DNA from 4 places in the Desulfitibacter alkalitolerans DSM 16504 genome. Region 4 is predicted to be linked to each of the others. Evidence: riboswitches for the same ligand, from Rfam matches in the RefSeq annotation. Region 4 holds a riboswitch; each other region holds the start of a gene.
What was found. A riboswitch is a leader RNA that binds a small molecule or an ion and turns the genes downstream of it on or off. The one in region 4 is predicted to bind cyclic di-GMP.
Positions count from the first base shown of each region.

Region 1: another riboswitch for cyclic di-GMP. It lies ahead of K364_RS24480 (helix-turn-helix domain-containing protein); the one in region 4 lies ahead of K364_RS0110115 (transglutaminase-like domain-containing protein).
Region 2: another riboswitch for cyclic di-GMP. It lies ahead of K364_RS24800 (hypothetical protein); the one in region 4 lies ahead of K364_RS0110115 (transglutaminase-like domain-containing protein).
Region 3: another riboswitch for cyclic di-GMP. It lies ahead of K364_RS26610 (flagellar basal body-associated FliL family protein); the one in region 4 lies ahead of K364_RS0110115 (transglutaminase-like domain-containing protein).

Region 1 covers NZ_KK211102.1:298,796-304,419, forward strand. The annotation lists gene K364_RS0115750 (helix-turn-helix domain-containing protein) at 73-306, opposite strand; gene K364_RS0115760 (RNA polymerase sigma factor) at 866-1,288, opposite strand; gene K364_RS24480 (helix-turn-helix domain-containing protein) at 1,994-2,245, opposite strand; cyclic di-GMP riboswitch class I at 2,379-2,469, opposite strand; gene K364_RS0115770 (spore germination protein) at 2,964-4,565, shown strand; gene K364_RS0115775 (Ger(x)C family spore germination protein) at 4,590-5,624, shown strand, end outside.
Region 2 covers NZ_KK211104.1:165,196-170,819, forward strand. The annotation lists gene K364_RS0118895 (transposase) at 1-23, opposite strand, end outside; gene tnpA (IS200/IS605 family transposase) at 1,134-1,457, opposite strand; gene K364_RS0118915 (hypothetical protein) at 1,661-2,092, opposite strand; gene K364_RS26835 (hypothetical protein) at 2,313-2,486, opposite strand; gene K364_RS24800 (hypothetical protein) at 2,798-3,301, opposite strand; cyclic di-GMP riboswitch class I at 3,703-3,786, opposite strand; gene K364_RS0118935 (hypothetical protein) at 4,157-4,693, opposite strand; gene K364_RS0118940 (C39 family peptidase) at 4,813-5,505, opposite strand.
Region 3 covers NZ_KK211100.1:353,033-358,656, forward strand. The annotation lists gene K364_RS0107430 (hypothetical protein) at 1-44, opposite strand, end outside; gene K364_RS0107435 (hypothetical protein) at 115-645, opposite strand; gene K364_RS0107440 (glutaredoxin domain-containing protein) at 781-1,038, shown strand; gene K364_RS0107445 (HD-GYP domain-containing protein) at 1,181-2,425, opposite strand; gene K364_RS26610 (flagellar basal body-associated FliL family protein) at 2,463-2,885, opposite strand; cyclic di-GMP riboswitch class I at 2,988-3,071, opposite strand; gene K364_RS0107455 (DUF4321 domain-containing protein) at 3,272-3,526, opposite strand; gene K364_RS0107460 (hypothetical protein) at 3,671-3,970, opposite strand; gene K364_RS27555 (flagellin N-terminal helical domain-containing protein) at 4,358-5,624, opposite strand, start outside.
Region 4 covers NZ_KK211100.1:885,610-891,233, reverse strand. The annotation lists gene K364_RS0110130 (hypothetical protein) at 1-921, shown strand, start outside; gene K364_RS0110125 (COG1361 family protein) at 966-1,730, shown strand; gene K364_RS0110120 (class D sortase) at 1,797-2,405, shown strand; cyclic di-GMP riboswitch class I at 2,517-2,601, shown strand; cyclic di-GMP riboswitch class I at 2,765-2,857, shown strand; gene K364_RS0110115 (transglutaminase-like domain-containing protein) at 2,894-3,691, shown strand; gene K364_RS25585 (copper amine oxidase N-terminal domain-containing protein) at 3,831-5,138, opposite strand; gene K364_RS0110105 (hypothetical protein) at 5,222-5,503, opposite strand; gene K364_RS0110100 (response regulator transcription factor) at 5,610-5,624, opposite strand, start outside.

The DNA of each region.
Region 1 (5,624 bases), on a different contig from region 4:
TCACTCACCTGCCGTTGACAGGATGAGTGTATCACAATAAAAAAAGCTCGTAAAATGTGCAAATATCATTTTTTATTGGCTGTCGCCGCTTGTACCTATTCTCAGATAGCTAAATAAAAAAGGCTTGGGGATTTTATATGCCCGCCCAACCTTTAAACATTCAATCTTATTTTCTTGTATCAAACCGTATCCTGTTTTTAGGCTAATGCCAAGAATTTCACACATTTGCTTTATATCAAGCACATCGGGATAGCCCTTTAGCATGATACGGTAGGCTTTTTCTTGGGATAATTTTTCATTAGCCATAGTAAGCCCCCTTCTCGTTTTTAATTACGCGCTACTTTCTATTTTTGATTCGCGAAGCAGGAGATGCGCCTTAGTTTGGACGTGCATATATACTCACATGGATAGGCGCACCCCTACTCGCGTTTCTGTTTTGGTTTTATTACTTATGGCTTTATCCGGCAGACGGCGGTTGACCGTCTTCATAGGAATCTTACCTCTCCCAGGTTCTCTGCAAGCCGCCCCCATTGCGTGATCCCGCTTAAGCGGGGCTGTGGCTGGACGGAAGTATCATTATCCCTCCGTATGTGTCGCCGCCTTAAATGTAACCAGCATTTATTCATTGCGGGTATTACTCGCTCGCACCTTACCTTCATCAAATCGGAAACGGCATGGATACATTGGCTGTGAGCCGACTTATGTCGAGACTGGTGGTCTTGGCGTACCTGCAATATGGCTTTCCTTCACAGGACATACGGGGAAAGTACCGGATAAAACAATTATTCAGTTTTCAAGGTTCGGACGAGGGGGTAGATTTGTGCCTCTATCAATCAGCAGATTTTTTGGTCAAAAGTTAACCCAATCAGGAATTATTTTTTAAAAATTTTTCTATACGTTTTAAACCTTGCTCAATGGAATGTGTTACGGCAGGTTTGCTCACGCCTTCAATCCTGGCTATTTCCGCTTTGCTCATGTTTAGAAAGAAGTGGGCATAGATACGCTTGGCCTGTTTTTCCGGCAGGCTGTTGATAGCGGCATATACCTCCTGCTTGCTCATTTTTCGTTCGTAGATTTCCTCCGGCGATAACACCAATAGGACCATATCCTTTTCAATACCATCGCAAGCGTCAAGGGAATAATATGCTTTGTGGATACGCCTGCGTTCAAAATCTGCATGGTCTCTTCGGCTAATCTGTTTGAATAGCTCTACAATTTGATCCGCCACTTCAATAAAAAAGTCAGAATGATAGAATGGGTAATAATCCCGTAAATTGATTTTTTTCATTTTCCAACCCTCCGTTTTAGCTTTTTTAGTAAAGAAAATCCAAAACAGAGGGAGGGGAACGGCACATTACCGAATGTTCGTATATATATAAATCATACTTCTGAACGTCAGGTGTAAGGCTCCATACTTTCACCTCTTCTTTGAGTGTTTTTTTGCCATCTGTTAGAGAAAGAGAAAGTAGACAGAAATTTTGCAACCCCTACCCTAAAAAAATTAAATTTGTTATACTTTTGTGTTCTTCATCCCGTCCAATGCTTTCAAAACCGTTAATACCAACTTGTGTGTCTATTTTAATTACCTCCGTTTTGTTTTTTGGGTTCTATAACAAAACGGGGTGATGCACGCCATTCCAGAAAACAAAAATGGCCGCACAAAGAATGGAACGGTTAAAATCCTCAAAGCTTGTGCGGCCCAGCGTTGAAAAAAGAGAGGTTATTTTTTCAACCTCTCCTAAAGATGTGTTTTTTTATATTTGAACATTAATATAAGCAGTTCATGCTTTCGCATTCCCCGATACTTCTTGGTCAAACGGATTGCTTCGTGACGAAGCCCTGTGATAAACCAAGCTACAATTCGGGCTTCTTCCAGGTCATACTCTTCAGGTATAGGGGTCTATGCTTTCACCTTCTCCCGGGTAGAAATTCACCACTCTATCAGAGAAAGAGAAAGCGGATGTTATTATGGCATCCCCCTTCCTAAAATATTTTATTTTTGGCCGTTTTCGTATGAAAAAGATGCTGTCCCGGCAATGATATCAGTATCATTAACGGATCTATATTTATGAACTGCGTTTACCATCCAGACAATCAAGTCCGCATACGCCTCCTCATAACCCATTCTACGGCTATACTTCTTTACTAAGGGAATAAACCAGTGCACCAAATGAACTACGGAGTCCTGATCGCCATTTTGGGCATTGATAATTAATACTCTGAGATTGCTAAGTTCCTTTTTCATGACTACTATCCCCCTCCTTACTTTTCTAAATCTTAAACCAGAGTGATATGAAGTATCATTAGAGTTTTCATCAAAAAAAGGCCCACTGATGCTTACAAATTAATAAAGCACCAGTGAGCCATTATGGCTTTTCTTCGGCAACCCGGCTATCATCGCGATCTGGTGCTCGCCTTAGACCCGTGGTTTTGCGTCCCTGCCTTTCGACAAGTTTGCCTTTTCGGTTCATAGTTACACTTTCTTTACATTATATACCATTATTTACATAATTCGTGTCGCTTTTTGTCGTTCCGATAAAATTCAACATTTTAGGGTTTCCTCCTGCTGGGTACTTTAAGGAGCCAGCACAGGCCATGTGTGCTGTTTTTGCATCTGGTAACAAGAAATAGTCAGAATAAAGATTTCATTCCAGGTTGGCGCTGCTATCCGGAATGACTCTGGTGATAGCAGGTTATATGCCAATTTTATCAATGCCGGGGTGGTGATTATAGTTATACTTTCCATGATTTTTTCTTTTGGTTTACCCGGTTTTGACCTCCGCATCTCCATACGGATTATTCAGTTCTTTACCATGTTTTAATACGGCTATACTTCTAACGCAAGGAATAAATTGCTATTATGGTGTAAAAACTATTGAAGTAATCCCATTATTTTTGATAACGCAGTTTCCTAAATCTTACCTTTATTGTACAAGAACACTTTTCAAACAAGAGGTTGCAATATGTTTCGAAAGATATTCAGACTAATAAAATATATCAAATTAAAATCACTAAATATCGAACACGAAAAATCACTAAATGAAAATAAAAACGGGCAACACATAGCGCAATCCGGGAAAATAGTCAAAGAAAAACTGGAGCAAATATTTTCGGATTGCAGCGACTTTATGCTGCGGGAAATAGCTTTAGGCGATGAGCCGCCTGTAAAAATCATCATTGCATGTATTGATGGTCTGGTAAATAAGCAGATGGTAAATGCCGACATTTTAAAACCATTGATGATAGAGGCGAGAATTGCGAATCTAAAGAAAGAGCTAAATAACCGCACCATACTCACTATCTTAAAAGAAAATTTATTAACCACAATTGAGTTGCAAGAGATTCAGGATTTCCAAGAAACAATAGACGCTATTTTGGCTGGAGATAGTGTTATCTATATAGAGGGAAAAGCAACAGCATTAAAAGCAGGTTCTAAGGGATGGGAAGCAAGAGGCATTGAAGAACCTGGTACAGAAGCCGTCGTACGCGGACCGAGGGAAGGATTTGTTGAATCACTAGGCATAAACATATCTCTTTTGCGGAGAAAGATAAAAAACCCTAGGCTTAAATTTGAAATGATGAAATTGGGGAAGCAAAGCAGGACTAATGTATGTATTTGCTATATCAAAGATATTGCCAACGAAAAAATCATTGATACAACAAGAAAAAGGATAAAAAATATCAAGACAGATGCAATTTTGGAATCCGGGTACATCGAGGAATTTATTGAAGATGCTCCCTTTTCGATTTTTCCTACGGTTGGAAACAGCGAAAAGCCTGATGTTGTGGCTGCTAAGCTTTTGGAAGGCAGAGTAGCTGTTCTCTGCGACGGCACCCCTTTTGTGCTCACCGTGCCTTTCTTGTTCTTAGAGTCAATACAGTCGAGCGAAGACTATTATTCCAGATCGCCGCTTTCCTCAATGATTAGAGCGCTTAGAATGCTGGCGTTATTAATATCCATTATCTTACCCGGCTTATATGTGGCTGTTGTATCCTTTCATTATGATATTATTCCTTTTAAACTGCTATTGACTATGATGGCAGCGAGAGGAGGCATCCCTTTTTCGCCATTTACCGAAGCGTTTATGATGGGTGTTATTTTTGAAATCCTAAGGGAAGCCGGTGTAAGGATGCCAAGACCTATCGGGCAGGCTGTCAGTATCATGGGCGCTTTGGTTATTGGAGAGGCTACCGTTAAGGCAGGTTTGATCAGCAATCCCGTTGTTATAGTTACAGCGTTAACGGCCATTAGTAGTTTTGCTGTTCCGCCCACGACAGGATTTATGCCCTTCATCCGGATAATTTTACTTATTGCTGCAAACATCCTGGGTTTTATGGGGATGCTATTAATAATAGCAGTATTTCTCATCCATATGTGTACATTGAGGTCTTTTGGCGTTTCCTATCTCTCTCCCTTTTCTCCTTTGGATGTAACAGATTTGAAAGACACAATAATACGGGTCCCGATTTGGGCAATGAACACCAGGCCAAGGACCCTGACATGGAAGGATGCGGATATGACAAAATATAGAATGAAAATAAATTTTCGAGAGAAAGAAAAGTAAGCGATGATCAAGCGGATTAGAGATATGCTGATATTATTAAATATTTGTTTGGTCATGATTTCCATCACGGGATGCTGGAATAATAAAGATGTGACGGAGATAAATATTGCTGCGGCAGTGGGCATTGATAAATCCGATGATCATAAGATTGAATTAACTGTACAGCTGGTTAAACCTGATGCGATGAAGCTTGGCGAAGGAGGGGGCGGGGGTAAAGAAAAAGCTGTAGAGGTATTTTCCATTACGGGGGATACTGTCTTTGAATGCTTTAGAAATCTGTTGATAATAGTAAATCAAAAAATATTTATCAGTCATCTCCAGTTAATAGTAATCGGAGAACAAATGGCAAGAGATGGCTTGAGCGACATTATGGATTTTTTTGCCAGGGATCATGAGGCAAACCGCCAAGCGGGAGTCATCATTGCAAAAGGAACATCGGCAAAGGAAATACTTACAGCCGAAAGTACGCTGGAAAAAATTCCGGCTCTCCATATCTTGTCAGTATTAAAAAATAATGCGTCCTTTGCTAAGACCCAAAAGCTTATGATGATTGATGTTTTAAAAGAAATAAGCAGTCCCGGAAAAAATCTGACGATCGGCGTGATTGAGGGCGCAAAGGAAAAAGAAAAACCGTCGTTAAAAGACATGAAAATTGAAGGAAGCGCTGCTTTTAAGAACGATAAATTAATTGGCTGGTTGAATTCTCAAGAGACCAGAGGGCTGCTGTTCACAGGAGATCAAGTTAAAAGCGGGATTATCAATATTCCTAATCCCCTGAATGAAGATAAAAAAGTAGCCATTGAAATGATACGTTCCAGCGGAAAAAAAGATGTAAAGATAAAAGATGAAAAACTAGTGTTTTTGATAGAAATCAAAGAAGAGGGAAATATAGGCGATCAGCAAGGGAACGGGGATTTAACCACCCCGGAACTGATTCAAAAACTAGAAGAAGAGGTGGCCGGGGCTATTGAAAAAGATATACGGGATATTGTTGATCTGGCCCAAAAAGAATACCAATCCGACATTTTTGGTTTTGGAGAGATTGTGTATAGAAAACAT
Region 2 (5,624 bases), on a different contig from region 4:
GAAAATGTTCTTCTTTTCACCATTGTATGCGAACCTTCTTTCACCGAGTAGAACCCAGGCGCAGTGACTCGTAAGCCCTGTTTCCTGGATCCTCTCTAAAATTCCGGACATCGGGTTTTCCCACAATCCGGCTTCAAACTGAACGCCCGTCGGTCAACAAGGTCTTCCCGCAAGTGCACTACACTTAAACGCAGTTCCCGTATACCTGCAGTTCTCTTTTGGTTTACCTGTGCCTTCGCCTCTGTGCTAGTTAACTCCCTCTTTCAAGGTTTCGCTGTTGTAGAGGCCGTTCAGTCCAGAGGGCCTTGACTCTGGTGTCGTTATGTTGTCGCTCACCGTCATTGCTTAATACGCCCTCATCTGCCAATCTCGAATCCTCCGAACAATTTCCCGGTTCTCGGTTATATGCCCGGTCTTTGCCATACGGAACTGTCTTGGCTGGTTCCGAGACCTTCCCTACTTTGCCCACTTATCCTTTTTCTGGTGCCGCAACCCGTACACCGGAGGGCAGACTCTGTGCACCTTCCCATTACTTCCAGAATCTTACCAGTCTTCGTCTACGTCAGTGAGACTCGACGCCCTCAACTCCCTGCCACTGACTTCATGCAGGGGACGTTTTCGATGCAGCAGTTTTCGCTTTATGCTACGGCCCCAGAAATTGCTAGCTCTCTGTGTCAGTCCTACCCTTAATTGAGCAGTCAGAGCGTTTACTTCCAAGCTTTCCCCCGCCAAGTCACCTTAAGCGAGAGTTGGATATAACTACGTGACCGAATGGGAAATCGTCACGACCGGACTTTCACCGGTTAGATAAGTGAGGTTATAGGCTGCGACTGACAGTTTCCTGTCTTGTATTATATCAGGTTCACTTAGGTTTTAGAAAATTTTGTCTGGTTTTATGTGTACATTATACTTTTTAATATTCATCATACCTCCTAAGGCAAATAGTATTACATAAATAAGCATAAGACTAATTCTTTTTTAAAAAAACAAACCAAATAATAGAAAGCACAAAAAATACAAGTATAATAGTAATAATCCATTCAGGCATTCCAAAAGTCATATGTATCTCACCTCTTTCAATATATTCTTTTATTTTAACCCAATTATAAAGACTTTTTATACTTCTAAAATTATTACATCTGTTCTGACGCTATATCCTCTTGTAATTGCTTTCGGATATACTGCTCTATTGCCTTTTTGTTTCTGCCAACTGTATTCACATAATAGCCTCTGCACCAGAAATGCCTGTTGCCACACTTATACTTCAGATTTGTATGTCTGTCGAATATCATGAGTGAGCTTTTACCCTTAAGATAACCCATGAAACTAGATATACTCATTTTTGGTGGTATTGCAGTTTTAATCTTTCCATATATCACCTGTCTTCTGTACTTAGGTGCAAATACTATGTGATATTTACAATTCCACTGCGTGTGTGATAAACTTTCTGTATCCATTCGGATATCTACCTCCCTTTATTGTAGTGCGGCTGACGAAACCTGCACTATTTTATCAAATGGAGGTAGATTTTTCTACTTTTCTTCTCAAAGCTAAAGCTCTAACGAATCAATTCTCTCATTTCCTTTTTACAGTGCTCCTTAACACTAAAAAGGGCTGTTCCAGCCAGATTGGTGGAATAACCGCTTTTGCATAACTTAATTTAGTTGTGAAATATCTCGAATTTTTCTTCAAAATCACCCCAAACCACATTTACCTCAAATATATCATCTTCACTAATATATGATCCACTTGAGCCTCCAGACATTCTGAAGACCTTTTTATCTGGAGGATCCGTAAAGTTTATTATTTTGGATATTTCTTCATCAATGTCATTTATAATGGTCATTTGCAATTGCTCTACTGATTTTAATTCAGACACATCTCCTTTATATATGACTATAAACTCAAACTTGCTTTCTTTAAAACTGCCATCTTCTGGATCTTTCTTGCTTTCAATTATATATTCTGCTTGCCAGTATTGGCCTTCACCATAAAACCTATTATTTTGGTAAATATATTCCTTTGAGCTGCAGCCAGCTAATAGTACTATGCTAACAAGAAAAAATAAAATAGCATACGAAGTTCTATGCATTCTACATTAACCCCCTTAAACATAAAATATCACAGTTTTTATTTAAAAAACAATAAAAACTATCTAAGCACTTTCAAAGATAACGTTAATTAAGCAATTAAGTGTTTCTACCCTATTTTAAATAAAAAATATATGATTCCTAATTTATAAAATTTAATTACATACCAAGGGGAATATATATAACCCTTGGTATGCAGGCAAAATGATTAGCTTCTAAGTATTAAATCCCTTCTTCTTTAAAATCTACATATACGGACCACTCATCATTTCCTCTAGACAAATCTACTTTTACTCTTGCGGATACATAGTATGACCAAGGTTGAACATCATAGTAAACATTTGGTTCTGGGTCGTATTTTACATAATCTACTCCAACACTAGGATAGTCTATCATTTCTGTTTCATCAATCCAGCCAACCCCTAAATCTTAAACCTCACCTTTGTCTTTGGTAAAGGAGGGTGTACTCCCGGGCAAAGGGAGCTTTCCAGGTTGCCACTATTTGCCCGGGAATATTTTTTTAAAACCATGTTGTCTGCCCAAAGTTATTGATTTAAACCTACCATAAATTAACTTTTAATACTATCTTCCATGTCAAGTTCCTCGCTTTTCATGTCTAAATCTCGTTTTCCATGTCGATTTTCTCATCTTTTGTTCTTTCCAGCCTTTTGCTCTGAATTTCTCCTGATTGGTGTGTACTTCATATTTTAATGTTTTTCTTCTGCTGTAATTAAATTAATCTCATCTATATCGATTGCATACATTATGAATTCTGCTATTATAGTTTTGCCATCAGAAGCATATAGCGGGATCACTCGATCTTTACCAGCATTTGCTTTCTGCATGGCGAGAGCCTCCTCAGGATTTTTTGGTTCTTCTCCATATAAATCGGTGGCATAAACATAACCTAATGTGCCATCAATGCCTTTTGCAAGAATTAAGTCAGGCTCAGTTTCAAAAGAAACTGCAAAAAGAGAGGAACCATAGGTCTGCCCATATTCATTAACTCTGTAAACTTTGGAAGGATCAAAGTTTTCTTCAGTTATTATTTCATTAGTTTTGGCACAAATAAGTTGGCCTGTTTCATCTATTTTGTAATTTTTTTGAAAAAATACATCGTGTACCATAGCGTAGCTAATGCTAAAATAACCTAATATAGTAACAAGAAGAATAACAACAGTTAATAATATGGTATTTTTTCCTTTATTCATTGTATATTTCACCTCCTATTTAATGCTCCTTTCATTTCAATAGTTTAATAGATATATAAACCCCCATAAATAACCACTCCCCTAACCTGTAATCTCTCCTTTACTTCAGGCTGGGATAGCTTGTCTTTGGTAAAGGAGGGTGTACTCCCGGGCAAATGGGTCTTTCCAGGGTGCCACTATTTGCCCGGGAATATTTTTTTAAAAAACCATGTTGTCTGCCCAAAGTTATTGATTTAAACCTACCATAAATTAACGTTTAATACTATCTTCCATGTCAAGTTCCTCACTTTTAATGTCTAAAACCTCGTTTTTAATGTCAAAAACTTCGTTTTCTTGTAATTTAGGTTAGTCCAAAAATACAAAAAAGCTGTCCCAGGTAATCCTGTTGAACAGCTTTTTGACTTTGCAACCTGGCAGTCATGGCTTTTAGCTTTAGACCCATGGCTTTGCGTCACCATCTTTCAATGGCTTTGCCACTAATTTTCAATATTGTATTATTTTATTAGACGTAACAAATCTTTAAAAGTTCCATTTTTGCTAAATTTTTAAAATTCAACCTTACCCTTTAGTTTGAAACTTTCCGTTTTTTGAGCTTCACTGACACTTAAAAAACATAATCACTCTTGATACATAATGGAAGTCTAGCAAATATTTTATCTTTTCTAATTTTGACTCCATTATTATCAAACATATATAATCTGGGATATATGGTTCTTAAAGTCATTTCATTCTGCCATGTCAAAATCCTAGTTATTATGTCCAAAACTTCGTTTTTAATGTTAAAATTTCTTGTATTTTAAGTTAGTTCCAAAAAAAATCCTTGACGGCTGTAGAACCTGCAAGGATTTAAATTTATTACTCTAAACGAATCAATTCTCTCATTTCATAAAAATTAATGGTACCCAACTTTCTCCATTCCTGTATACACTCTTCAGATTCTATCAGAGCATCTAAAGAAATCTCAGCTATCATGTGGAAACCATAATCTCTATTCTTGCCTAACACCTCTTGTTCAATGAAGAATCTGTCTGAACCCATTGTTTCCAACAAGTCTTCAAATTCCTCATGTGTCCATGCATAAATTGTAAAGTTTTTAACCTTAATATCTCCACATACAATAAAGTAAAATTCTACCTTAGAATCTTTTTCAACTATTTCATAAGCATCTTCCCATATGGTTGGTATATCTATCCAGAAATTATAAGTTGGGTTATAGTACGAAGTCGAAATTTCAATAACTTTTCTTTCAGTTCCATTATTCAATGTTTTATCTCTGTCCAGAGTATCATTAACTTCATTTATGCTTGTTCCTTTATTAGAATGATCATCATTTAATTGTTCTTTTAAGTCTTTTTTTGCCATTGTGGTATTTTTGTATTTTTGTTCATCCATTGCGTTATAGGAGCACCCTATAGACAGAAATAGCATTATTAACAAGGTAATAATTATTTTGATAGCTGCACCCCCCATGAAAATGCATTGCTTTAGCAACCTATCTACATTATAACATATTATTTAGGTGGATAAACCGCTACATTCCTTAGAGGTCTATCCCCTATTAAAGTACTTAACCGTATTAGGCTTGAACTGCTAGAATCAGGGTCTGTCACCCAATAATCACTTAGATTGTATCCTGTTCCATATAAGTAGTTTACTAAAACATAATGTGATCTATCACTAGTGGCTTGTTTATAACCTACAATTACAGGCACGCCATCCAATAATGCATTTAGAGCTATATTATAAAAAACCTCTCTAGATGCATCCCATTCTAAAGTATCAAGATATACTAATCCCCATCCAGCTTTATTTGGTGCATCGTTCCAGACAAACGGGTTAGAGGAATCACCCATATCAATGTTAGCTCTTTTGGGGTCAGTTTGTCTACCATATGATCTCATATTCATAGCAAAAGATGTGACAATACAGCCTGCATCTCCCAAAGTTTGACCCCTCCACTCCATGATGTCATCTTTCCACTCCTCATCCTTTTGATAAAAATGTGTTGTAGGGATATAGACATTGTATATTTGTTGAATTCCTATGTCAGACCTTGGTTCAGCATATTTACCACTTACAGACGGTTCCATACGATAATTATCAAATGGTATATATTCTTTATCATATTCAATAAAATCGGCTAAACCCACACTTGATACTAATAGAGTTGTCAAAACGATCAGGGTTAAAACTGTTTTTTTCATTCTAAAACCTCCTAGTGAAAATTTTAATTATTTATCACACAAACATAGGCACCTATATATTCATTAAGATATTTTTCGATTTTACCAAAATTACTTTTTTACCACAAAAACCCTCATAA
Region 3 (5,624 bases), 530 kb from region 4:
ATATATAAGCTCTGTAAATACTTATGTAAAACATTATTAAGCATACAACTGCTGACCCCCTCATTGTGCAGCATAAGACTCCACCTCAACCCACAATTAAAGCGTAAATTCATATTATATATTCTGTTCCCACTTGTCAAGCTTTTCCATGATTAAACCATATGTTTTTTGAGAAACTTCTGGCAAACCTCCCAAGAGTTCCTCCACTTGTCTAAAGCCTTCTTTTATAGCAGCTTTTAATTCATCAAGCTTTGATTTATCCCCTCCGCTAATAGCAACAGCAAACTCAACAATTCGATTGCTCACAGCCTCTGCCCCTAATGGCCCATCGTCAGCAATAAGCCTAGCAGCATCATTTCTTAGGCTTTCTTCTTCAGCAGCCTTTATCTGCCCATCTCCTCTTCCTTGGCCGCGTATTAACTCCGATACTATCCGTCTTAAGGTTTCGTAAGCCTTTTCACTTTCATTTTTTAACCTCTGTATAGACACCTGATCATACTTTGCAGGCTTTCCATAAGTAATATTTTCTTTGTTGGATGGAATGTAACCGTCCCCTTTTTCTAGCTTTTTGTTTACTTCCTTTTTTTCGTCCCTTTGCTTTTTTAACAAATAGTTCTCAGCCGGACTGAATGCTTGGATTTTCATTGGGCACACCCCCTTCACCCTATATATCGGCTGAACATTCCAATACTTTAGCGGTTTTACTGGAACAAAGGTGCAATTTGTGCTACAATTCATTGAAAACACCTTTCTAATATATAAGGATATGGAGGATAAGCTATGCAAAGCATTACAATTTACAGCACCATGAACTGCCCTTATTGTGTTGCAGCAAAGAACCTATGTATTAATAAGGGATTGGATTATAAGGAAATCGATTTGACTAATGACCCTGATGAGCTTGCTAGAATTAAGGAACAAACTGGGATGCTGACAGTTCCACAGATCTTCATAGGTGAGGAGTTCATAGGAGGATATACTGAATTAAGACAGCTAAATGATGCAGGTGAGCTGGATAAAAAACTCCTCAAGGATTGACACAGTTAAAGGTGCCCGAGGCACCTTTATTTAGTCTATTATAGATATTACTGCACCTTATACTCACCACTAATACAATCTGCTGTAACAAAAACCTATCTTTTTCTTCTAAAAAGGTTCAATTCTTTTTAATATATGCTTCTTAGCTGTGCAGCAGGGGGAGAACCTCGATTATATGTAAATTCCTTTCCTTGGCCAGATTAATAAAGACATTTTCTGTTTTAACAAGGGGTCTTGATATAAATTCTGTACTACTTACAAGAATTACAGATGCCTTTTCACCATTGCTTAGAATAACGTTATTTCCAATATAGCTGCTGGCTACATTATAAAGAAATGGCCGCAGATAGGTTATGTCAAACTGTCCTATACAATCATTTTCAAGATAATTCAAAATTGTAAAAGGGCATTCTTTTTTCGCATAAGGGCGGTCTGCAACCATTGCAGAATAAACATCAGCAATGGCCACAATTTTTCCAAATACACTTATCTTCCCACCATTTATGCCCATTGGATATCCTGTACCATCGTATCTTTCATGATGCATTAATACCCCAAGAACAACTTCTATTTCTAGATCAGTTATATTCTTTAATATTTCATATCCGTATTGACTATGCTTTTTAACCAGACTGTATTCTTGTGATGTTAATGAACCCGGTTTATCCAACAGATGCTTATCTATTTTTGATTTTCCTATATCGTGTAGGACACCTGTTTTGGCTAACAGGGAAACGGACCTGTCATCTAGCCCAACCCATTTGCCCAGCAATGAGGCTAACAAGGCAACATTTAAGGAATGGGCATATAGATAATCATCTTTGCTGATGGTTTTTTCAAGTATTTCAAGGGGCAAATTGGTGTTGGCCTGTTCAGCTATAGACCCAGTTATTTCCTCTACATATTTCACGTCTAAGGGGTTTCCAGACCCTACCTCTTGAATCAGCTTCTTAATTTTATTTTTATCAACCACATACCCATTATCAACATATCTATGTATTAGGGTTTCGGTCTCTATAAGCTCATTACTGGAAGCCTGATTTTTATAGACTAATACTTCCTCAAAATTTAGCTTCTGCAGCACATCTATGAAATGATCAGTTAACACACTGCCCTTGGAAATGAGTTCTGTCCCATATGCCGACACAATATCCATAGCTAAAACCATTCCAGGAATTAAATCCTTTACGCTAATATACTCAGTATTTCTTTCCGCTCCAACCATGAAATACTCTCCTTCGCCATTTAATATCATATAGCTGATTATGCCGTTTTCTTGAATTTCATTTTCTAACGCGATTTTTTCCTGGGGACTCAAGATATCTCCATTATTGTAAAAGGTTATTAAGTCTTCAAGCAAGTCATTATTTATTATAAAATCATCCATATTAGCACATACCTCCTTTTACTAAGAACCCCTCCCTTTAGTTAATCAATATTTCCTGAAAATAAACCCCTGTAGTTTTCACATTCAAACTATTATTGATTTTCATCTGCAGCATGTCTTTTAAAAGGTTCTCTTTCATCAATTCATTTACCTGCTTTTCAGTAAGGTCATTAAAGAAATTTATACAAATTTCTTTAATTTTTGCTGGATTTTGACTTAAAACTTGATATGTCTCACTTCCGCCTGCTTCAACAACAATAACTGCCTTTATATGAATTAGTTTTCTATTTACATCATCAAACTTTAGATGGGTTACTATCTCAATGGGATCAGTAAAATACTCATCCACATCTGCTGATCTTGCCAGTTTACCTTGAAGCAATACTGTAGCTAATATTGCTCCAGAACACAAAAGAAATACTATAAATATTACCATAATTTTAAAATTAAAATCCTTCACCCTGACACCCCATTCGTATTTATTAAAACTAATTGTTAAAAATAAAAAACCTAGTCTGCCAAGACAAATAGGGCAAACTAAGTTTAATCTGTAAGAACTGTATTTTGCAGTCTGGCAATCATACCCACTGGCTTTAGACCCATGACTTTGCGTCACCACCTTTCGGTGGCTTTGCCCTATTGTATATTTATTAACTTAAGAGTATAGTCCCACATGCCAATACCATGGTCTACCATGGTCCTATATTTTGAATATATTCTATATTTGACGACAAATTCCTTCCTATTAGGAAAAATATTTCCATATTTTTACGCGAAAAAGCTCCTGTTCTAATAATAGGAGCTTAAGATTAAACAGTGTTTTATATTAAATTGAAGGACAATAATTTATAATTTCCTATAGATCCAAAAAGCCAGCATCAGGCCAATAACACTTGCAAGATTAACCCTGATTAACAAGTCAATATCCCATACAATAATCATGAAATCTCCTGACGGGCTCCAGCGAATCTGCTGGCTTTCATAAATATATGGAACACCCAGCTTCCCTAAAATATCCCCAATAATTCCCCCTAACAACAAACCAATGACCAAGAGAACCAACAGTATCAATATAGAAGCTCCAGAAGTTGATCTTTTCACTTGCACACTCTCCAATTCTATGTATTCGTGTACGCATAACCTATATACATAGATTTAACAGTTTCAGCAAAATTCCTCTTTTTTTCTGCAATTTTGTAAAATATAGAAAATAAAAACCTAGTATTAATAACTAGGCGCACATACCTATACAATCTTCCGTTTGTTAATGGTTTCTCCTACTGCATTTAAGGTCCCCTCTACATGTGAAATGCGTAAATTTACGCTGTCCATCTCCGCTTTGAAGACCTGGTTGCTGTGCTCAATAGCTTTAACAACTTCAAAAATTTCATCCTGTCTTCTTTCCAACGAGAAAATTCTTTGATCCATTGCATCCAGCCTTTGATCCATTGCATCCAGCCTTTGGTCTATTGCATCTAGCCTTCCATCAATTGTACCTAATTTGTTTAATATAAGATCAAACATATTCTTCATATCTTTATCCAATTAACTCACCCCGCAAGCACTTCATATCCATATTATAACAGTTGGCTTTTTCTTAAACAAGTAATATTTATCCAATCTTCAAATTCACCATTTTCACTTTCCTTTGGCCTTCTATAGCATCCAATACATTTTCAATCTCTTGTTTTTAAATCTCTATTCCATTTTTCATTAATCTTTAAGCATTTAATTATTTGTTTAAATATCTGATGTAGTTTTTAAAATCATTCTCATTTTTGTGAATAAATGCTTATCTCATGTATAGAAAAAATATCTCTTCTTGATTTTTCATAACATTAATGTTTTCTTCATCCCTATCTCTGCTATAAAAATCAATTGAAAAAGAGTCAGGGAAATATTCCCCTGACCCTCTTTGTAATACTAAATTCATTATCTCAATAATTGAAGTACTGCTTGAGGTGCCTGGTTGGCTTGAGCAAGCATTGCTGTAGCAGCTTGCTGAAGGATGTTTTGCTTGGTAAATTCCATCATTTCCTTGGCCATGTCCACGTCTCTGATTCTTGATTCAGAAGCTTGTAGGTTTTCTGAAGATGTATCTAAGTTCTTGATTGTATGGTCTAATCTGTTTTGAGCTGCTCCAAGTTTGGATCTCTCTGCGGAAACGGTTTCAAGTGCATTATTTATAGTAGTAATGGCTAGGTTTGCAGAGCCTTGAGTTGAAATATTTAATCCTTTATGTGCAACAGCTTCTTGTGATACAGTACCGTCAGCTGCTATAATTGCTGAAGTTGATGCAGTCTGGGTTTGTGCAATAGCCGCGCTACTATTAGCAGTATAAGTTGTACCGGTTGCCCCAACAGCTGCAAATGCTGTTGCGTAGGTTGTTGCTCCACCTAAAGAGACAGTTGCTATCCTATCAGTTGAAGCATCCCCAACTACTACTGAACTTTGATTATTATACATTTTAGCAGCTGTTCCCACAGTACCACCAGTATCTGTTGAACCTAACTGGACATTAAAATACTGAGATGTGAGTGTTGCATTATATTGAAGTCCAGGTATACTTGTACTTACATCTGCATGTGAAGTCATAGTAATTGTTGCACCTTGGTATGTGAAAACAGAGTTTGCACCTGAACTATCTAACATTGCACCAGCATTTGTCCAAGTATTTCCTCCATCAATTGAATACTCAGCTGCTGTGACCTTTGTACCATCAGAAGCAGTAACTCGTATATTTAACGTAACGTCACTTGAACCAGTATATGAACCTCCTGCAGTTGCAGTGGTATTAGCTGTGCCACCAGTTACAGCAACTGCTTGTGTAGCAGCAACCTTTGCAATATTTACAAAGTAACCATTTAAGCCTTCAGAGTTGGTTGTTACTGAAAAATTTGTTCCTAATTCTGAACCGTATGTAACTGTTGTGTTCACAATATTACCAGCAACTCCAAGGGTTTTAGCATCCATAGCACCAATAGTCAGGCCTACACTTTGACCTTGGTTAGCACCAATATGGAAAGTATTATTAAGACCACCAGCTAAAAGGTTCTTCGTGTTAAACTCAGTTGTATTAGAAATTCTTGTAATCTCTTTAGCCAACTGATCTACTTCAGCTTGAAGCTTTGTTCGGTCATCAGCTGTATTGGTATCTGTTGCTGATTGTACTGCTAGCTCTCTCATCCTTTGAAGAATA
Region 4 (5,624 bases):
ATAGGTTTAATAATTGCTGGTTCTTCTCTTGCCTATTTTACAGACAAAGATAAGAATCCTGAAGTTATCTTTGTTCTTGGGAATGTTCAGATACAATCTATGACAGCTGAAGAAGTCAATCCAGCAAGTGTATTTGAGGAATGCAGAACTGCCCAATGGACAATAAAAAACACCGGCACTAAACAAGCAAAGCTGAGGGCAAGAGTTATCACCAATTGGGATAGGGATAACACAACAGGTGTTTGTTCGTCTGAAAGTGCATGGGCTGTAGATGATAGTATTGTAGATAAATGGCAGGTTAGCACCATTAGCCCACTTTTTGGTCAAGGAAATAGCCAGGCAAGATATAATATTTTTAATAAAGGCGGTACGTTAACCTTAAAGCTTGGTTACGGGGCAAATTACACTAATGTTGGAACAGTGTATATTCGGAATGATGCTAACAAAATATACGTGGAAATAGACACAATAAATGGTTGGGAATTGTCTGAAACACATTTATATGTTGGCTTAACACCACCAACCAATAGTGCTCCTGGACAACTTGGCAATACAAGAGAGCCTAATAGCACCTCATATACTTATGAACTTCCATTGCCTTCAGGAAGTCAGATTTATATAGCACTTCATGCAGCTGTAAGTTCATGTGGCGAAGAAGAAATAAGCACCAGCAGCAATGCTGCTGAACCGGATTATAATATTCAAGTTCTCAGTAATGGATGGACTGAAGTTCCAGACAACAATGGCTGGTATTACTATTGCAGTTCAGTTTTACCTCAGCAGGAAATAGAGTTTAAGGTGAGACTATGTGTAACTGATGAAGACTGGGAAGGCAATTTAGAGCTTTATTTTGAAGCAGAAGCTGTGCAAGCATCAAATAATGCAATGGACCATGAGTGGCCACAAAATTTGTGTAATTAAGCCAAAAACTATAAGAGGATAAAAAAGTAGTTCAGGAGGTAAATATGGATAAATCAGAGAATATTAAAAAATTGATGCTTACCCTTTTTATACTCTTTGCCATGACATTAATAGCTCCTCATGGAGTTAGCGCAAATGTAAATGGTATTAGTATAGAAGGCAATGTTTGTGGGCTTGTAATTCAAGCTTCTGACGAAAAAGTTAATACAGGCAACCTCAACCCTGGGGACCTTAAGAATACAAGTCTTCTTTTAAGAAATACAGGCAGCGTACCTCTTACTCTATACATTAGAACAAACATCCTGAGTGAAGCAACCCTTAATGGGGGTAAACTGGCTGATATCTTAAATCTTTACATTGCAGATGGCAGCAACATAATCAATAACGAACTTTTTAGATCTGCTGCAGGTAGGGGAAACATCCTAATTGGAACAATGCCTGCAGGCTCTGAAAAAACAATTGATTTCAGTGTAGTTTTCCCAGGAGGTGCAGGAAATGAATATCAGGGTGCAACTGTAAAAGCCAACTGGACCTTTACTACTACTTGCTCCACCGGTGGAGGTGGAGGAGGTGGAGGTGGTGGCGATACTGGTGGTGGAGATGACCCGCTAGATGTTCCAGATGATCCAATCCCATTGGGACCTGCTGAAGAAGAACCCTCCGAACCGGAAATTTTAATTACCGTTGATGAAGATGGAATTCCTGCTGGTCCGGCAGCAATGCCTGACACAGGTGAATTATCACCAATATACTTTCTTGGTGCTGGAGCCTTTATAGTAATGCTGGGAATAGTATTAAGAAGAAAATAACAAATATCAGGCTGGGATGCTTTTAAAATCTCAGCCTTTTTACTATAAAAACACGAGGTATAACCTATGAAAAAGAAACTATCAATTTTCATTATACTAATTGGAATAACAGTTGCCCTTTATCCACTAATGGAGCAGGTCTTTGCCTGGTACTGGCAGCAAAAACTGCTGTCAGAGTTGGAAAACCAGGAGGCAATTCAAGACCTTGGTCAGTTAGACGAGCTTCTTTTGATAGAAGAGGAGGAACAAGAGGAAGAGAGAGCTCCACTTACACCACAGGGTGAGGTGTTGGGGGTTTTGATTATAGATTCTATAAAGGTTAGATTGCCAATTATCAGCGGCTTAAATGAAACTAACCTTAAAATTGGCATATCCTTTCTTGAAGACACAACATCCTTTGGTGAGTATGGCAATGCAGTGGTAGCTGGTCATAGGGGACACTCCCATGGAAGGCTGCTGAACAGGCTGAATGAGGTGAAGATAAATGACAGGATTGTTGTCTCTACCAGTAAGGGTGATTATAACTATACAGTTTACAATAAGGTTATTGTTAGACCTGAGGAAATACATGTCCTGCGTACAGATAAGAAAGAAAAAGTTCTCTCAATTGTCACCTGCGAACCTATACGTAATCCAACCCACAGGCTCATAGTCCAGGCGAAACAGAATGACTAGGACCATGGTCCTATAGAAAACAGGACCATGGTCCCATGTTAATGGGATGAAATTTTGATAAAATAATAATCAAAGCAAGGTGTTTTATTTGTTGTAAAAGGTGTAATTTATAACTGAAAAAGGCAAACCTGTCGAAAGGCAGGGACGCAAAGCCACGAGTCTAAAGCAGCAGTGCTATGATGGTCGGGTTGCCAGTAAAGGACAAAATAACAGCCAGTTATGAACACATCTATTTATCCTTATTTGGACAATCCGAATAAGGATTTTTTAATTGTTAAGAAAGTATATATTTTATTATTACAAGTGCAGATTAGTTTGGAAATTCAGCATTAGCTTGTTCTCCTAATGCTCCAAGCAGCACTTGAAAAAGGCAAACCTGTCGAAAGATAGGGACGCAAAGCTTTCGAGTCTAAAGCCCATGTGGGGTGGGCCATGACGGTCGAGCTGCCAGGTTAGTCCAATATTATTGGAATGCTGGAGGTTAGGAAATGAGGAAAATATCATTAATTATTTTTGTTGTATTTTGTGCATTATTATCTGCACCTGCAGCCATGGCGGCTGCAAATACCTATTCCATTGATGCTTCAGAAGCAAGCAATGGAGCATTCTCCATAAGCTACAACATCCAAAATGGTACGAAAGTAAAGGTAATGGTCCAAAAGGATGGGACAAGCCTGTACTATAATATAGCTGGCAGGGGAACTGAAAGGTTTCCTGTTCAATTAGGAAATGGAGCATACACAATAGCCATTCTGGAAAATGTGACAGGCAACCAGTACCGTATTGTTTCCAGAGACACACTTAATATAAACATGAGTAATATATTAAAAACTTTTTTGCATTCTATTCAAATAGTTAAATGGGAAAAGGAAGATGAGGCCATTAGCAAGGCCAGGGAATTGACAGCAGGCATTGAAAGTGATGAAGAAAAAGTAAAAGCTATATATGAGTATATTGTTAGCAATTACAAATATGACTATGCCAAGATAGACAAGCTATCCTATGATTATCTTCCAGATATTAACAAAACCTTAAAAAGTAAAAGTGGAATCTGCTATGATTTTAGTGCTTTATTTGCTTCCATGTTAAGAAGTGTAGGAATTCCTGCAAAGCTTGTAAAGGGCTACGGGCAAAAAATTCAAGGCTATCATGCATGGAATGAGGTTTATATAAATAACAAGTGGGTTACCATGGATACTTCTGTAGATATCCAGTTTGCAGAAAATAATCGAAGTTACACCATGTATAAAGACAGCAAGACTTATGAAAAGGTCAGTGAATTTTAAAGTAATGCCTTTCAATTTCTGCACATTCAGCGTTGATAAATAACAATACCAGCCTTTGGCTGGTATTGTTATTTAGAAGGAGTTATCCTGGACTTTGTAAATGTTTAATTGCTTTGAACTTTCTTAGTTACTGGCTGCCTTAATTCTCAAAATACAAGATTTCATGTAAATCTTCAACTGTTTCTAACCCAATATCAATGTCTCCTGTCTCTTCATTGAAATCTACCCTTTCACCTAATATTTCACTTACAAACCTTATGGGGACAGTAGTTCTGTTATTAATTAACTGGGCAGGTATATCTAACTCATATTCTTCACCATTAACAAGCACAATCCTGGAATCTAGAAAAAGCTCAATTATTTTATCATCCTTGGTAATGGTGATTTTTTTAAGTTCATTGTTCCAATTCACTTCAGCTCCAAGTCCTTCAGTAATTGCTCTAACAGGCACCAGAGTTCTACCTTCTCTAAGTACTGGGGGAACGTCAAAGTCAAGGGTATTGCCTCTTATATAAAGCCTATCTTTTAATTCCCTGTTCCTCATTTCTCTTTTTACCTCATCAGGGAGATTTCTTAGGTATTCCTGATGCTGAATTCTATTCATAATTCTTTCACGTAACTGCATTAAAATCTCTTTTTCATTTGCTTCTACTAATCTTTGAATTCTTACTAGAGAATTGTCATCTATTGTAATGTTTTCATTTGCCAGATAGCTTCGCAGCTCCTTTTCCAACATTTCCAATCTTAAAATTTTTGACTGATATGTGTCTCTGGTATTATATATGTTCTTTAAACTTGCGTAGTACTGCTCTTTAACCTCTTCATCCATGATTCTAGCTATCATGCTTCTTATTTTCCCCACCAGGCTCAGATACTGTTTTTCTATATTTTCCCCTGTGGGTGTATCAGGGGAAAAATTGTTAATAGTTCTCAATAGACTTTCCAGCATGACAATCTTTGTTTCAATTCTGTCCATTGAATTTTCTATAACCTTTAGACGATTTAATAAACGATTTTTTATAGTTTCATCTTCAAAAGCTCTAATTAGTTTTTGGATATGTGTAATAAGTCTTTCGTATTTTTCTAGGTTTTCTTCCTCGAGATTATTTTGGTTTATTAAACTATTTATTTCTCTCAGAAGCACCTCAAGCCTGACTATTTTTTGTTCTATATCAAGTCTTGACTGCCTTATTTGATTAAGCTTTTCTATATATTCAGCTTTTGTGGCTCTATCCTCCAAACTATTTATCTTGGTCTGAATTTTTTGTACTAAGCTTTCATGCTTGACCTGCAATTCATTACTTTCTATATTAGAAGACCTGGAGTTGTCTTCTATAACCTGACTTTTAGAAGAAGATGCATCTCGCGCTTCAGCAGCAAAAGAAATAGTGCTCAATGTAAACATCAAAAGTATTACTAATGAAAGTATTTTTAGATATTTTTTCATGTTATGTTCACTCCTTATATATGTTTTACTTGGAAATAAGACACAAGAACTGTCTACAGAGTCTTTCCAGTCTTTTGTTGGCCTTAAAAAGCTGACTTGAGGGTATGCAGATCTGCTTTTAGCCTTTTGTAAGCATTTAATCTTCGTTCTTGAATTTGGCTGAGGTTATCCAAACGGTTGATAATTTGTGGTTGGTTGCTTCTGGTTAATCTATCTTGTGCCAATTCAATTGTCTGTAAATTTAAATCACCTATAGTGCTTTCTAAAAGGTTTCTGCTGCTTCTAATCAGCCTGATGCTCTCTCTAATTGTACGAATATTTTCTTCTGTCAGAGAGCCAGGGCGATTCTTTAATTCAGAAATCATGGTTCTTAAGTTTTCAAGATCGTTTCGTATTTCTCTTTCAATCTGTAATAGCTCTGCCCTTTGACGTCTAAGCTTTTGAATTCTTTCATTTACCTCATCCCTGTAGTTAATAATTCACCTC